4 regions of the Mesorhizobium sp. Arg314 genome follow, and region 2 is predicted to be linked to each of the others. Evidence: predicted binding sites of a transcription regulator. Region 2 holds the regulator's gene; each other region holds the start of a gene.

Region 1 (4,036 bases), on a different contig from region 2:
GTCCGGCAGGACAGAGGGGGGTGCTGTCCCGCCGGCTTTGCTGATTTGCTAGCCGGACTTCAGAGTGCACCTACCGCCGCACCACCTTCGGCTCTTCCCACCCGTACAGCCAGTCCAGGTCCGCCGCGAGCTTCTCCGCCGGTCGAGCCGCCAGCACCAGGTTGCGGGCGATCGCGACCGGGCCCCAGGCGTGCCAGGCCAGCCGATTGAGCGCGCCGCGTTTCAGCACCCTTTCGACGCGCGGTCGCCGAAGATTTTCCCAGACGGCAAGGCCCTGGGCCGGATCGCCGGGGAAGTCGGCGATCAGATCGGCAAGCATCGAGGCGTCCTCAATCCCCATGGCCGCGCCCTGCGCCGCGAACGGCGTCATGGCATGCGCGGCGTCACCGATCAGCGCGATGCCCTCCGGCATCGTCCAGCGGCGCTGCTCGACCGTGTGGATGGGAAAAGCCGTCCATGGGCCGGCGAGCGCCACCAACCTCGACAGCGTTGCCGCCGTGCCTCGCATGGCGCCTGAGAGGATGGCGGGGTCGGCATGGCCGGACCAGCCTTCGGCGATGCGCTCGCCCTTGGTGAAGGCTGCCAGGTTGAAGGCGGTGCCCTTGCTCACCGGATAGGTGACCATGTGGAAGCCGGCATGCAGGAAGGTGGTGACGCGGTCGGCGGCGGCGATTTGTGCAAAGGCCTGCCCGGCGGCGCTTTCCGCCGGGATCGTCGCGCGCCAGGCGAGCTCGCCCGAAAAGCGGCTTGTCGCAAAGCCGGCCGTCCGGGCAAGCTCGGCGCGAACCGAGGACCACACGCCGTCCGCTCCGGCCAGCAGGCCGCATGCGACCTCCGCGGTTTTGCCGTCGGTCTCGACGGTCACGGTTACGCTTTGCGGGTCGACGGCAATGCCGGTGAGCCGCGCGCCGGTGACAAGTTCGATATTGGGGCGTTGCGCCGCCGCGGCCATCAGTGCCGCCTGCAGGTCGGCGCGATGCGCGACCAGATAGGGTGCCCCCCAGCGACTTTCACCAGCCTCCCCAAGCGGCACGCGCGCCAGCTCGCGCAGGCTTCCTGCGTCCTTCAGCACCACCGCTTCCGGCCGGATCGCACTGGGCAGCAGGTGGTCCAGCGCGCCGAGCCGGCGCAGGATGCGGGTCGCGTTGGGGGAAAGCTGGAGGCCGGCGCCGGCCGCTTCGAGCTGTTTTGCCTGCTCGAACAGTTTTACCGGGTAGCCTCGCGCCGAAAAGGCAAGCGCTGCAGTCAGCCCGGCGACACCAGCCCCGGCGATGACGATTTGCCGGGACCGTGTTTCAGTCATGATCTAGCAGTCATTCATGATCTGCGGGGTCAGGCGGCCTGGTCGACATAGAGGCAGCCGGCCGGCTGCGTTTCCGTCGCCTTCAGCGACGGCGAATAACGGTAGAGCGTCGAGCAGTAGGGGCAGACCTTTTCATTGTCATCGCCCATGTCGAGGAACACGTGCGGATGGTCGAAGGGCGGGTTGGCGCCGGTGCACATGAATTCCCTGACGCCGATCTCGATGACCGGATGGCCGGCATCGTTCTGGAAATGGGGAATGCTACCGCCTGCCATCGTCGTCTCCAATTGGGTTCGGCCAGTGGGTGTGACCAGTCTGCATCTGGAGCATAACAGGCCAGTTTGCAAGATCGATGAAATCAAACTGTCGCAAAAGGCTGGCAGAGGATAAGTTGAGCCGGTTAAGCGCACAAGGCCGGCATCGGAGCGATTCCGTGACGATCATGCGTCATAAAGAAATGTTAGAGCGTCGTTGAGCGGCAATATGCGGCGCCCCTTGGGGACGGTTGCGGGCAAGAGCGGGAAACCATGAACGAACTGAAACCTGTGCAGAGCGAGTTCATCACCGTCGAGGCGGCGAGACCGGACAGCGGCAATCCCGACCGTTTCGTCAACCGTGAATTCTCCTGGCTGCAATTCAACCGCCGTGTGCTGGAAGAATCGCTGAACGAGCATCACCCGCTGCTCGAGCGCGTCCGCTTCCTGTCGATCTCGGCCGCCAATCTCGACGAGTTCTTCATGGTCCGCGTCGCCGGTCTTGCCGGCCAGGTGCGCGAAGGCATCGCGCTGAAAAGCCCGGACGGCCGCACCCCCGAACAGCAGCTCGAGCAATTGCTGCGCGAGGTCGAGCGCCTGCAGGAAGACCAGCAGAAGAGCCTGTCGGCGCTGATGGCGTTGCTCAACAGGGAAGGCATCGAAAGCATCACCCGCGACGCGCTCACCAAGGACGAGAAGACCTGGCTGGAAGAGCATTTCCAGGAACAGGTTTTCCCGGTGCTGACGCCGCTGTCGATCGACCCGGCGCATCCGTTCCCGTTCATCCCCAATCTCGGCTTTTCGATCGCGCTGCAACTGCGCCACCGCAAGAATGGCGAGGAAATGAGCGCGCTGCTGCGCCTGCCGGTGGCGCTGCGCCGCTTCATCCGTCTGCCCGACCGCAAGAACCATGTCCGCTTCATCCCGCTGGAGGAAGTGGTTGGCATGTATATCGGCAAGCTTTTCCCGGGCTACGAGGTCAAAGGCTCCGGCACGTTCCGCATCATCCGCGACAGCGATATCGAGGTGGAGGAAGAGTCGGAAGACCTGGTGCGCCTGTTCGAGACGGCGCTGAAGCGGCGCCGCCGCGGCTCGGTGATCCGCATCGAATTCGACACGCTGATGCCGGCCCAACTGCGCGACTTCGTTGCCGGCGAGCTCGGCGTCTCGTCGAGCCGCATCAGCGTGCTCACCGGCCCGCTGGCGCTCAACCAGATCTCCGAGATCGTCGCCATTCCGCGCGACGACCTGAAGTTCACGCCTTACAATCCGCGCTTCCCCGAGCGCATCCGCGAGCACGGCGGCGATTGCCTGGCCGCCATTCGCGAGAAGGACATCGTCGTCCATCACCCTTACGAATCCTTCGACGTGGTGGTGCAGTTCCTGCGCCAGGCGGCGGCCGATTCCGAAGTGGTGGCGATCAAGCAGACACTCTACCGCACCTCGAACGACAGCCCGATCGTGCGCGCGCTGATCGACGCGGCCGAGGCCGGCAAGTCGGTGACCGCGCTGGTCGAGCTCAAGGCGCGCTTCGACGAGGAAGCCAACATCCGCTGGGCGCGCGATCTCGAACGCGCCGGCGTGCAGGTGGTGTTCGGCTTTCTCGAGCTGAAGACCCACGCCAAGATGTCGCTGGTGGTGCGCCGCGAGGACGGCAAGCTGCGCAACTACGTGCATCTCGGCACCGGCAACTATCATCCGGTCACCGCACGCATCTACACCGACCTGTCCTTCTTCACCACTGATCCGACGATCGCGCGCGATGTCGCGCAGCTTTTCAACTTCATTACCGGCTATGCCGAGCCGGCCGAGGAGATGCGCCTTGCCGTATCGCCGTTCACGCTACGCAAGCGCATCCTGAAGCACATCGCCGAGGAGATCGTCCATGCCCGCGAGGGCCGGCCGGCCCGTATCTGGATGAAGATGAACGCGCTGGTCGATCCGATCATAATCGACGCGCTGTATGACGCCAGCCGAGCCGGCGTCGAGATCGACCTCGTCGTGCGCGGCATCTGCTGCCTGCGGCCACAGGTGCCCGGCCTGTCGGAAAACATTCGGGTGAAATCGATCGTCGGCCGATTCCTCGAGCACAGCCGCATCTTCTGCTTCGGCAACGGCCACGGCCTGCCGTCGGACGAGGCGATCATCTATATCTCGTCCGCCGACATGATGCCGCGCAATCTCGACCGCCGCGTCGAGACCCTGGTGCCGATCACCAATCCAACTGTGCATGAACAGGTGCTTGGCCAGATCATGCTGGGCAACATCATGGACAATCAGCAAAGTTTCGACGTATTGGCTGACGGCACCTCCCGGCGCGTTGTGCTGGAAGAGGGCGAGGAACCGTTCAACGCGCAGGAATATTTCATGACCAATCCGAGCCTGTCGGGACGGGGCGACGCGCTGAAATCGCATGCGCCCAGGCGCATCGCCCAGTTCAAACGCCGCAAGAAGAACGGCGCCGCGTGATTTCAGTCTC
Region 2 (4,036 bases):
GCACCTACATGGCCGAATATGGTCGCTTCTCGAAGCTCACCACGGTGGTGCGCTTCATCAACGACATCCTGTTGTCGGCGCCCTCGATCATCGTCGGCCTGTTCGTCTATGAGCTGTTGGTGCGGCCGATGGGGCACTTCTCGGCGATTGCCGGCGCCGTCGCGCTGTCCATCCTGGTGATCCCCGTCGTGGTGCGCACCACCGAGGACATGCTCAACCTTGTGCCCAACGCGCTGCGCGAGGCGGGCACCGCCATCGGCGCGCCGCGCTGGGTGGTGATCCGCTCGGTCGCCTATCGCGCCGCAATGTCAGGCATCGTCACCGGCATCCTTTTGGCGATCGCCCGCATCTCCGGCGAGACGGCGCCGCTTCTCTTCACCGCGCTCAACAACCAGTTCTGGTCGAGCAATCTCAATGCCCCGATGGCCAGCCTGCCGGTGACCATCTTCCAGTTCGCTCTCAGCCCCTATGAAGAATGGCAGCAACTGGCCTGGACGGGCGCACTCATAATCACACTGACGGTTCTCGGGCTGAGCATCATCGCCCGCAGCCTAACCGGACGCAGAGAGGACAGATGAAACCGATGTTGTCCACCGACCTGAACGTAGCCGACACGACCGTCGAGAAGGCCAAGATCGAGGTCAAGAACCTCAACTTCTACTATGGCCAGTCGAAGGCGCTGAAGGACATCAACCTGTCCCTGCCCGAGCGCAGCGTGACCGCTTTCATCGGGCCGTCGGGCTGCGGGAAGTCGACGCTGCTGCGCGTGCTCAACCGCATCTACGAGCTCTATCCGAAGCAGAGCGCGGAAGGGCAGGTGATGCTAGACGGCAAGAACATCCTCGACCGCTCGCAGGACCTCAACCTGCTGCGCACCAAGATCGGCATGGTGTTCCAGAAGCCGACGCCGTTCCCGATGTCGATCTACGAAAACATCGCCTTCGGCGTCAGGCTCTATGAGAAGATCAGCAAGGCCGAGATGGACAGCCGCGTCGAGCAGGCGCTGAAGCGCGCCGCGCTCTGGACCGAGGTCAAGGACAAGCTCAACGCCAGCGGCCTGAGCCTTTCCGGCGGCCAGCAGCAGCGCCTGTGCATCGCCCGCACCGTGGCGGTGAAGCCGGAAGTCATCCTGCTCGACGAACCGGCCTCGGCGCTCGATCCGCTGTCTACCGCCAAGATCGAGGAACTGATCGACGAGTTGCAGGTCGACTACACGATCGTCATCGTCACCCACAACATGCAGCAGGCGGCGCGCGTGTCGCGGCAGACGGCGTTCATGTATCTCGGCGAGCTGGTGGAGTTCGACCGGACCGAGAAGATCTTCACCTCGCCGCGCGAGAAGCGCACGCAGGACTATATCACCGGCCGCTTCGGCTGAGTTCATCGAGGACATCAATATGGCCGAACATACCGTCGCCTCCTTCGACGAGGATTTGAGGCAGATCAGCCGGCTTATAAACGACATGGGCGATCTCGCCGGCTCCATGGTCGGCGCTTCGACCAGGGCACTGCTCGAGACCGACAATGCGCTGGCACAGCGCGTCGTCTCCGACGACGCCATCATGGACGCGCGTCAGCGCGAGCTTGACGACCGCGCCATCACACTGATCGCCAAGCGGCAGCCGATGGCGGACGATCTTCGCCACGTGGTCGGCTCGATCCGCATGGCGGGCGACCTCGAACGCATCGGCGACCTTGCCAAGAACATCGCCAAGCGCGTCGGTTCGGTAGGCGTCAGCGCGGCGCCGCGCGACCTCACGCATTCGATCGATTCCATGGCGCAGCTGGTGCTGATCCAGGTCCAGGCCGTGATCCAGGAATATACGGTGGGCGATGCCACGGCGCTGGCCAAGCTTCGCAACGACGACGAGCGCATCGACGTCAAATACACCTCCGTCTTCCGCGAGCTCCTGACCTATATGATGGAGGACCCGCGCAACATCACCGCTTGCACGCATCTTCTGTTCTGCGCCAAGAATCTCGAACGCATCGGCGACCATGTGACCAACATCGCCGAGAACGCTTACTATGTGCTGACCGGCATGCAATTGCCCGCGAATCGCCCGAAGCAGGACGAGACGGCAATGTCGGCGCCGGCGGCCTGACAAGGGTAACCTGCAATGATCGCGCCACGCATCATGGTGGTGGAGGACGAGGAGCCGCTGGGGGTGCTGCTCCGCTACAATCTCGAATCCGAGGGTTACCAGGTCGAAGTGGTGACCCGCGGCGACGAGGCCGAAATCCGCCTTCAGGAAAACGTTCCCGACCTGCTCGTGCTCGACTGGATGGTGCCGGCCGTTTCCGGCATCGAGCTTTGCCGGCGCCTCAGGATGCGGCCCGAGACCGAGCGGCTGCCGATCATCATGCTGACGGCGCGCGGCGAGGAAAGCGACCGCGTGCGCGGCCTCTCGACCGGCGCCGACGACTATCTGGTCAAGCCGTTCTCGACGCCGGAGTTCATGGCCCGCGTCAAGGCGCTGCTACGCCGCGCCAAGCCGGAGGTGCTGTCCAGCGTGCTCAAGGTCGGCGACATCGTGCTCGACCGCGAATCGCATCGCGTCTACCGCAAGAAGAGCGAGATCAGGCTCGGCCCGACCGAGTTCCGGCTGCTCGAATTCATGATGCGGCATCCCGGCCGGGTATTCTCGCGCAGCCAGCTGCTCGACAATGTCTGGGGCGAGACGATCTATATCGACGAGCGCACGGTCGACGTGCATGTCGGACGCCTGCGCAAGGCCGTCAACAACGGCCGCATGCCGGACGTCATCCGCACCATCCGCGGGGCGGGCTACGCGATCAGGGAAGATTAGGGATATGCCGATATTCAGGTGAGGCCGGCCTGCGAATGGTGGCTTCCTGCGCTTCCGGTACTCACGTACTTAAGTACGCTCCGTTCCGGCCTTCGCCGGCCGAAGCCCTCACAAGTGTCTCCGTCTATGAAGGCTACGGCCGGCGTAGGCCGGTTCTCGGAATCCACCATTCTCGACTCGGCCTGACCTGAATCTCAGCATATCCCGGCGCTTGAGCCTGCAGTTCATGCGACGTGCTTGCCCGCTCTCGCCTGGCCCCCGGGCGCGAAAATCTCCTGGTCGACGAAGGTCAGCGCGCGCATGGCGCAGCCTTCGCGGATGAGCGGCAATTCGTTCGGTTCGGTGTCGAAGGAGATTGATGTCGAATGCTGGCCGCCGGCGGTCTGGGCGATCGCTTCTCTCAGCGCCGGCTCGATCAGGTCGAAAGCGGCGGCGCTGACGCCGACCATGGCGACCGGCGCCGGATCGATCAGCGCGAACAGGTTGCCGAGGCCGAATCCCAGCGCCTCGCCGGCGCGGCGGTAGGCTTCGCGCTCCGGGCCGTCCTTTTCGCGCGCCTTCGCGGCAAGGGCGCGCATGTCGGCGTCGCCGACATCGACCGGCGAGGCGTCCTCGCTTATCTTCATGGCGCTGCGCCAGATCGCATAATTGCCGGCATAGGCCTCGACGCAGCCGCGGCGGCCGCATCGGCAAAGCGCGCCGCCCGGACGATGGATCATGTGGCCAAACTCGCCGCCCGAGGAATGCGTGCCGGTGAACAGTGTGCCCTTCAACACAAGGCCCATCCCGATGCCGTGCGAGAGCAGGATGGCGATGAAATCGTCACGATAGCGCTCGGGATCGCGCCATTGCAGCGCCACCGCCATCATGTTGCAGTCGTTCTCCATGGTGGCGGGGATGCCGAATTCCTTCTCCAGGATGTCGGCAAAAGGAATGTCGGTCAGCGGGGTGATCGGCGACCACAGCATGGCGCGTGCCCGGGAATCGGTGATGCCCTGAATGCCCATGGCGATGCGGGCGACGCTGCCCACGTCGAGGTCGGGATCCTGCAGCCGGCGCCGGACGATTGCCATGCATGCGCCGATCAGCTCGTCGCGCGGCATGACAAGCGTGTCCAGGCGCTGCTGTTCCTCGGCAATCACCTGGCCGGCGTAGTCGATGACGGCGACCGACAGGAAGTTCAGCGACAGCACCACGGTCAGCACCGCGGCGGCTTCGGGGTTCAG
Region 3 (4,036 bases), on a different contig from region 2:
CGCTGCAGCAGAAGCCGCTGCAGCTCGGCGCCCATATCGTGGTCTATTCGGCGACCAAGCATATCGACGGCCAGGGCCGCTGCCTTGGCGGCGTCATCCTGTCCGACAAGAAATGGATCGACGAGAACCTGCACGATTATTTCCGCCATACCGGCCCGAGCCTGTCGCCCTTCAATGCCTGGACGCTGCTCAAGGGCCTGGAGACGCTGCCGCTGCGCGTGCGCCAGCAGACAGAAAGTGCGGGCAAGATCGCCGATTTCCTGGCCGGCAGGCCGGAGATAGGCCGCGTCATCTATCCGGGCCGCGCCGACCATCCGCAGGCCGATATCGTCAAGAAGCAGATGTCGGGCGGCTCGACGCTGATCTGCCTGGACGTCAAGGGCGGCAAGCAGGCGGCCTTCGCCTTGCAGAACGCGCTCGACATCGTGCTGATCTCCAACAATCTCGGCGACGCCAAGAGCCTGATCACCCATCCGGCGACGACGACGCATAAAAACCTGAGCGACGAGGCGCGCGCCGAGCTCGGCATCGGCCCTGGTACGCTCAGGCTCTCCGTAGGTCTGGAGGACACCGACGATTTGCTGGCCGACGTCGAACAGGCGCTGAAGGCGGCCAAATAGGACCTGTCGCGGCGCCCGCAGCGACCATAGGACTTCAGGCGAGCTCTTCCAGTTCGGTCATCGCCTTGGTGCGGATGGTCATGGCGTTGCCGCGCCATTCGACGGCGCCGCCGAACCAGGCGCGCGCCCAGATGGCGGGCAGCATCGCGTCGCGCGCGATCATCGCGGTGACGCTGCGCGGCGACAGATACCAGCCTTTGGCCGAGGCCAGCAGGCATTCCGGCAGATAAGCGATGGCCAGCACGCACAAGGCCGTGCCGGGCAGGCTGACCCCGGCGCTTGCCGCGGCAATCAGCGCCAGCAGCAACGGCATCGCGGCGCCCGTCAGGATCTCGGGCGCGAAGAACAGCGGGAATGTGACCCGACGCAGCCGCGCCCAGCGCGCCTGGCGCGACCAGATCTCGGCGAGCGTGCGCTGGCCGAGCGGCTGCTCGAAGGGCGAGGCGACGAGGTTGACGCGCAGGCCCAGGCTATTGACCAGCTTGGTGGCGGCCGCGTCCTCGGCGATCTCGGCGCCAAGCGCCTGAATACCGCCACTGGCGTCGAGCATCAGCTTGTTCCACAGCATGCTTTTGCCCTGGGCAAAGCCGAGGCCAAGCGCCTCGCCGGCATACTGCCAGCGCGCCTGCAGCGTGTTGAGGAAGGCGCATTCGACTTCGGCCCAAAAACCGTCCGGCCGCGAGCCGATCGGCGTCGAGCAGACGAGTCCGGTACCCGGGCGCCATGCCGCCATCAGATGCTGGACATAGTCCGTCGGCATCAGCACGTTGGAATCGGCGAGAATCACCCAATTGTGCCGCGCCGCCTGCCAGCCCTTGACGCAGTTGTTGAGCTTGGGATTGGCGCTGATGCGGTCGTCGCCGATCATAAGCCGCGCCGGAACCTTCGGGTAGCGCGCGATTGCCGTATTGATGAGCTTGACCACCGGGTCTTCGGTGTGGGCAACGCAGAAGATCAGCTCATAGCGCGGCCAGTCGAGCGAGAAGGCGCGCTGCAAGGTCTCCTGCGTGAACGGCTCGACGCCGCGCGACGGCACGACGATCGAGACCGGCGGCTGCGCGACGGCTGGCGGCGCAACGACACGCCGCCGTTTCAGCCGCGACGAGGCGAGCAGAATGCTGATGAGATTGCAGAGAAGAAGGGCTGACGAAGCGAGCGCGGCTGCGATAGTCAGTTCCATCGAGATCTGGTCACTCCCGAAAGGCCGCATGCGGCCGTTTCATCAGTCGACAGAGCGCCCGAGTCGCCCGGCACGGTTCGTGCACACCAACATTGTCATGTGTCACTTAAATGACATTGTTTTTCGGCACTTGCGCTTAAAGGCTGGCAGGACGGCCGGCGCCTCGCGTGATAACAGCGAAGTGCTGAAGACATTCTCCTGCGGCGGCAACCGGAGTAGCCCATGTATCGCGCAGTGACGCGCAACATCGAAGTGCTGGTCAGGCCCTTCTATCTGGAGGACCGCTCCGATCCATCCGAGAACCGCTATGTCTGGGGCTATCAGGTGACGATCGACAACCGCTCCGACGAGTTCGTGCAGCTTTTGTCGCGCTATTGGCACATCACCGACGGCCGAGGCCGTGTCGAGGAGGTGCGCGGCGCCGGCGTCGTCGGCGACCTGCCGGAACTCAACCCCGGCGACAGCTATCAGTACACCTCTGGCTGCCCGCTCTCGACGCCGTCGGGCATCATGGTCGGCCACTATACGATGCGAAACGGCCGCGGCGAGACGTTCGATATCGCCATTCCCGCCTTCTCGCTCGATATGCCGGGGACCAGGCGCACGGTGAATTAGCCTCTTTCTCCCCGTCACTATACGGGGGAGAAATGCCCGGTAGGGCAATGAGGGGCAGCGCCGGCTTCCCGAGATTACCTTCGAGCTCGACGAAAGCCTTGAGGCGCCGGCGTGATCTCTTCGAGGTTGGCGCCGCCCCTCATCCGCCCTTCGGGCACCTTCTCCCCGTGAAACGGGGAGAAGGAAAGGCGTTACTCGGCCGCGAACTCAGCCGGGTCGAAGTCGTATTGCGTCGAGCAGAACTCGCAGGCGACATGGATGCCGCCCTCCTCGGTCGAGTCCTTGATCTCCTCAGCCGAGAAGCCTTCGAGGATGCCGCGGATCTTGTCGCGCGAGCAGGAGCACTGGTCGGCGACCGGAACGCCGCGGAAAACGCGCACGCCATGTTCGTGGAACAGCCGGTAGAGCAGCCGCTCGGCGCCCACCGTCGGATCGATCAGCTCGGTCGGCTCGATCGTGCCGAGCAGCGCCAGCAATTCCTGCCAGGAATTGTCCGCCGGATGGTCCGCCACCTCGCGGTGATCGCCGTCGCCGCCCGAAATATCGGGAATGCGCATGCGCTCCGGCGACTGCGGCAGGAACTGCGCCAGGATGCCTCCGGCGCGCCATTGCTCGCGTGCGCCGGCCGGGCCGGGCGTGACCAGCTTGGCGACCGACATCCTGATTTCGGTCGGGATCTGCTCCGACTGGCGGAAATAGGTGCGCGCGGCGTCCTCAAGCGAGGTGCCGTCGAGCTGGACGATGCCCTGATAGCGCTGCGTATGCGCGCCCTGGTCGATGGTTAAAGCCAGCACGCCGTTGCCAAGCAACGTCTGCTGCGAGGTCTCGCCGGCGGCGATCAGGGCCTGCAGCCGGTCGGCATCGAAGCGCGCATAGGCGCGCAACGCATGCGGCGTGGTGAAATCAGCCACCAGCATGTCGACCGGCCCGTCGGTGCGGGTCTGCAGGATGAATTTGCCTTCGAACTTCAGCGAGGTGCCAAGGAGCACGGTGAGCACGCAGGCTTCCGCCAGCAGGCGGGCGACCGGCTCGGGATAATCGTGGCGGCTCAAAATAGCGTCGAGCATCGGCCCGAGCTGTACGGTGCGGCCGCGCACATCGAGCGGCGCGACCTCGTAAGGCACGACATGATCGTCGCCGGCGAAGCCGAATTCACCGAGTTGGGGTTTATGCTCAGCCAAAGTCTGGGTTTCCAACATGACAATACTCCGGGGCGCAGCCATGCCGCCCGGTGAGCCGCATGCGTCGAAGCGCGTTCAATTTACGTGATGGCCCCCAAATAGGCATCACATATCCCCGGATCAAGTCGACATCCCCGTACCGGTCGCGTCGGATCAAGCGCCCAGGCACCAGGCCAGCACCGCCTTTTGGGCGTGCAGTCGGTTTTCGGCCTCGTCGAAGACCACCGAATGCGGCCCGTCGATCACCTCGTCGGTGACCTCCTCGCCGCGATGCGCCGGCAGGCAGTGCATGAACAAAGCGTCGGACTTGGCCTTGGCCATCAGCTCCGCGTTGACCTGATAGGGCAGGAAGACGTTGTGGCCTCGGGCGCGGTGTTCCTGACCCATCGAGACCCAGCTGTCGGTGACGACGCAGTCGGCCTGGTCGACGGCTTCTTCGG
Region 4 (4,036 bases), on a different contig from region 2:
CGGCTGGCCGTCCTTGCGGCGGATGGCGACGACCGATGGGCGCGGCGGCTGGCCGTCCTTGAAATCGGGCCAAAGCGACTTCGCCTTGTCGAGCGTCTCGGCATCCTCCGACGGATGCTGGACCGAGAGGAACAGCGTCGTGCCGTCAGGCGTAAAGCAGGGGCCGGTCGCCTCGGCGCCGTGCGGGCAGGTGAAGAGCAGTTTTGGCAGGCCACGCGCCGCGCCTTCTGTGTCGACGCCATAGACACCGTCCGGAAGGTCGAAGTCGTTGGCGCCGTCGGTCGCCACCCAGAGGCGACCGGCTGGATCGAAGGTGATGTTGTCGGGGCAGACGAACCAGCCATTGTCGGACGTGTCCGGGTGGAAGGTGGCGCCGATCTTGGCATCCTTGGGATTGCCGCAGAGCACGAACAGGTCCCAGGCATATTTGTCGGCGGTGTGGTCGGCGTCAGCGCCACGGCCGCCCGGCGGGATCAGCTCGACGATGTGACCCCAGAGGTTTTCCGGCCGCGTATTAGCGGGGTTGACCTTGGATTCGTCGCGCTTCTTGTTCTTGGTCATGACGGCATAGACGCGACCGGTGACCGGGTTGGTCTCGATGTCCTCCGGCCGGTCCATCGGCGTGGCGCCGACCGCGTCGGCGGCAAGGCGGGTCTTCAAAAGCACCTCGGCCTGGTCGGCGAAGGCGTTCTCGCCGGTAAGCTTGCCCTGGCCGTGGACCAGCGGCAGCCAGCTCATCGAGCCGTCGGCATCGAAGCGCGCCACCGAGAGCACGCCGTCGTCCAGCAGGTCCTTGGCCGAAGCGGGGTTGGCCGGGTCGTAAGGCTTGGTCGAGACGAAGCGGTACATGTATTCGAAATAGTCGTCGTCGCCCATATAGACGACGATGCGGCCGTCCTTGATGCGTACGACGGTGGAGGCTTCGTGCGACATGCGGCCGAGCGCGGTGCGCTTGACCGGCTTCGACTGCGGATCATAGGGGTCGATCTCGACCACCCAGTCGAAGCGGTTCGGCTCGTTCGGCTCCTTGTCGATGTTGAAGCGGTCGTGGAAGCGGCCGCGGCCATAAATGTCGGAGCCGTCGAAGCCGTAGCGGCCGAGAATATCGGCGGTCGGCGCCTTCTTCGGATCGCCGCCGAAAAGGTCGGACACGCCTTCCTCGCAGGTCAGCACCGTGCCCCAGGGCGTGACGCCGCCGCTGCAATTGTAGCTGGTGCCGAGGATCTTGCGGCCGCTGGCGTCGGCCGAGGTCTGCATCAGCGCATGGCCGGCGACTGGGCCGGAGACAACCATCTCGGTGTTGGCGGTGATGCGGCGGTTGAGCGGGCTGTCCTCGACGGTCTGCCACTTGCCGTCCTTCAGCATCACCTCGACGATCGAATGGCCCATGGCGGCGAGGCCGAGATCGACCTGTTCCCTGGTCATCGTCTTGCCGGCGTCGGTCTCGGTCGTGCCGGGAAACATCACGTTCGGCGAGATGTATTCGTTGTTGACGCAGAGCAGGCCGTGGTCGGAGTTCACCGAACCCTTGGGCAGCGGCATGAAGGCGATGTAGTCGCAATTGTAGCCGAAGCGCTTTTCTTGCTCTTCCGCCGCGACCTTGTTGCCGTCGAATTCGGCCAGGCCGGCCGCGAGCGGATCGCCCCAACGCGCGACGACGGTGGTTTCATAACCCTCGGCGGCGGCATGGGTCTTGTCGTAGACCCGGTTCAGCTCGGGAAAACCGAGGGTGGATTGAGCGGCCGCGGCATGTGTTTCGCCGGCAAACAAGGAGCCGACAAAGCTGCCGCCGGCAATCAACGTGCCGGAAGCGAGGCCGCTCTTGAGGAGTTCGCGGCGTGAGACGCGCGCGGCAATGATGTCGCGGATAACAGGGGAGGATGAAGACGGGGAGTTGGCCATCGTGTCTGCCTCTCGGTGGATGTTGACGACATGCGCTGCCTAAGGCGCTTCGACAACATCCCGATGACATGGAGAGCGCTATTGTTTCGGGCGGCGGCCCCGCGGCTGAGCGATGGGCCGCGTGACGGCTATCTTTTGGTGCAGGTCGAGGCCGTGAAGGCGCCGTCCTGCTGCTTCATGATGATGTCGAAGGAGGGGCCGCTTGGGTCATCCAACGTCGCCTGGGTCATTGAAATAGAATTACCGCCGCTGGTGTAGCCGCCGAGCGGGCCTAGCCAGCTGATCTCGCCGTTCGGGTTCATCTGGTAGTCGTAGGCCTGCGGCGCGGCGCCGAAGGTCACCGGGCCGCTATAGAGGCTGCCCTTGATGGTGATGTCGCCCAGATTGAGGAACAGGCCGAGCAGATAGACCTCGCAGTGATACGTGCCGTCGGGCAGCTTGCCGTCGGTGAAGTCGGCTCGCGCGCCGCCGGCGGCGGACAGGAGAAGCAGGAACCACAGGAAACTCAGGATAATGCGTGAGGCCATGATGTCTCTCGTTTGCGCGGCGACCTTGCCCCATTTTGCTGCGCGCCCGCAACCGGTGCAGATCAGGCATTATCCGAAGTTGGTGAAAACATAGGCATTTTTACCATTTGGGCAAAATCTAGGCAGCGTTGCGTAAACTTTTCTCAACTTTTGCGCATTGCAGCAATCCGAACCGTTTGACCGCTACAGGATAAGTATCTCTAAATCCTACGCTATCTAACGATCCGCTTCCGCTCCTACTCGTTTGGCACGTCACTTGCACCGTTATGTTGCGATGCAAAACACCAGCTTGGGAGTGTGCAAAATGAGGGGTAATTTCTCGACAATAACAAAAATGTTTTCGGCCGGCGTAATCGCTGCCGGGCTGTCGATGTCGGCTCCCGCCAAGGCGGCCGACGACACGATCAAGGTCGGCATCCTCCATTCGCTGTCGGGGACCATGGCGATTTCGGAGACGACGCTGAAAGACGTCATGCTGATGCTGATCGACGAGCAGAACGCCAAGGGCGGCCTGCTCGGCAAGAAACTGGAGGCGGTGGTCGTCGACCCGGCGTCCAACTGGCCGCTTTTCGCTGAAAAGGCGCGTGAGCTGATCTCGAAGGACAAGGTGGCGGCGGTGTTCGGCTGCTGGACTTCGGTGTCGCGCAAATCGGTGCTGCCGGTTTTCAGCGAGCTCGACAACATCCTGTTCTATCCCGTCCAGTATGAGGGCGAGGAGAGCGAGCGCAACGTGTTCTACACGGGTGCGGCGCCGAACCAGCAGGCCATCCCGGCCGTCGACTATCTGATGAGTGCTGACGGCGGCTCGGTGAAGCGCTGGGTGCTCGAAGGCACCGATTACGTCTATCCGCGCACCACCAACAAGATCCTCGAAGCCTATCTGAAGGCGAAGGGGGTGCCGGCCGAGGACATCATGGTCAACTACACGCCGTTCGGCTTCTCCGACTGGCAGACCGAGGTCTCGGCGATCAAGAAGTTCGGCTCCGCCGGCAAGAAGACGGCGGTCGTCTCGACCGTCAACGGCGACGCCAACGTGCCGTTCTATAAGGAACTCGGCAACCAGGGCATCAAGGCCGAGGACATTCCGGTCATGGCCTTCTCGGTCGGCGAGGAAGAACTGGCGGGCCTCGACACCGCGCCGCTGGTCGGCCACCTCGCCGCCTGGAACTACTTTGAAAGCATCGACACGCCGGCGAACAAGAAGTTCATCGACCACTGGCACAAGTTCATCAAGAACGACAAGCGCACCACCAACGACCCGATGGAGGCCCATTACATCGGCTTCAACATGTGGGTGAAGGCGGTCGAGAAAGCCGGCACCACCGACCCGGACAAGGTCATCGATGCCATGGTCGGCGTTTCGGTGCCGAACCTGACCGGCGGCTATTCGACGATGATGCCCAACCACCACATCACGAAGCCGGTGCTGATCGGCGAAATCCAGGCGGATGGCCAGTTCGAGACCGTCTCGCAAACGCCCGGCCTCGTGATGGGCGATGAATGGTCCGACTACCTGCCGGATTCCAAGGACCTGATCTCCGACTGGCGAGCTCCGCTCAGCTGCGGCAACTTTAACGTCGCAACCGGCAAGTGCGGCGGCAAGGGCA

What was found. The regulator PhoB, encoded in region 2, activates phosphate uptake and scavenging genes when phosphate is short. The targets are predictions, from matches to a motif close to TGTCATNNANCTGTCAT.
Region 1: ACWGS9_RS27560 (RNA degradosome polyphosphate kinase) is a predicted target of PhoB. The motif match lies at 1,657-1,673, and genes of this name have one in related genera.
Region 3: ACWGS9_RS01240 (ceramide glucosyltransferase) is a predicted target of PhoB. The motif match lies at 1,900-1,916, and genes of this name have one in related genera.
Region 4: ACWGS9_RS02975 (PhoX family protein) is a predicted target of PhoB. The motif match lies at 1,955-1,971, and genes of this name have one in related genera.

What each region holds. Positions count from the first base shown of each region.
Region 1 covers NZ_JBSKBP010000038.1:3,029-7,064, reverse strand. The annotation lists gene ACWGS9_RS27570 (FAD-dependent monooxygenase) at 71-1,303, opposite strand; gene ACWGS9_RS27565 (zinc-finger domain-containing protein) at 1,333-1,578, opposite strand; gene ACWGS9_RS27560 (RNA degradosome polyphosphate kinase) at 1,831-4,026, shown strand; gene ppx (exopolyphosphatase) at 4,023-4,036, shown strand, end outside.
Region 2 covers NZ_JBSKBP010000013.1:61,490-65,525, forward strand. The annotation lists gene pstA (phosphate ABC transporter permease PstA) at 1-578, shown strand, start outside; gene pstB (phosphate ABC transporter ATP-binding protein PstB) at 575-1,378, shown strand; gene phoU (phosphate signaling complex protein PhoU) at 1,398-2,105, shown strand; gene phoB (phosphate regulon transcriptional regulator PhoB) at 2,121-2,810, shown strand; gene ACWGS9_RS16085 (ROK family protein) at 3,035-4,036, opposite strand, start outside.
Region 3 covers NZ_JBSKBP010000001.1:274,323-278,358, forward strand. The annotation lists gene ACWGS9_RS01235 (O-succinylhomoserine sulfhydrylase) at 1-620, shown strand, start outside; gene ACWGS9_RS01240 (ceramide glucosyltransferase) at 655-1,800, opposite strand; gene apaG (Co2+/Mg2+ efflux protein ApaG) at 2,023-2,415, shown strand; gene ACWGS9_RS01250 (Hsp33 family molecular chaperone) at 2,607-3,638, opposite strand; gene argF (ornithine carbamoyltransferase) at 3,750-4,036, opposite strand, start outside.
Region 4 covers NZ_JBSKBP010000002.1:192,745-196,780, forward strand. The annotation lists gene ACWGS9_RS02975 (PhoX family protein) at 1-1,902, opposite strand, end outside; gene ACWGS9_RS02980 (hypothetical protein) at 2,031-2,429, opposite strand; gene urtA (urea ABC transporter substrate-binding protein) at 2,734-4,036, shown strand, end outside.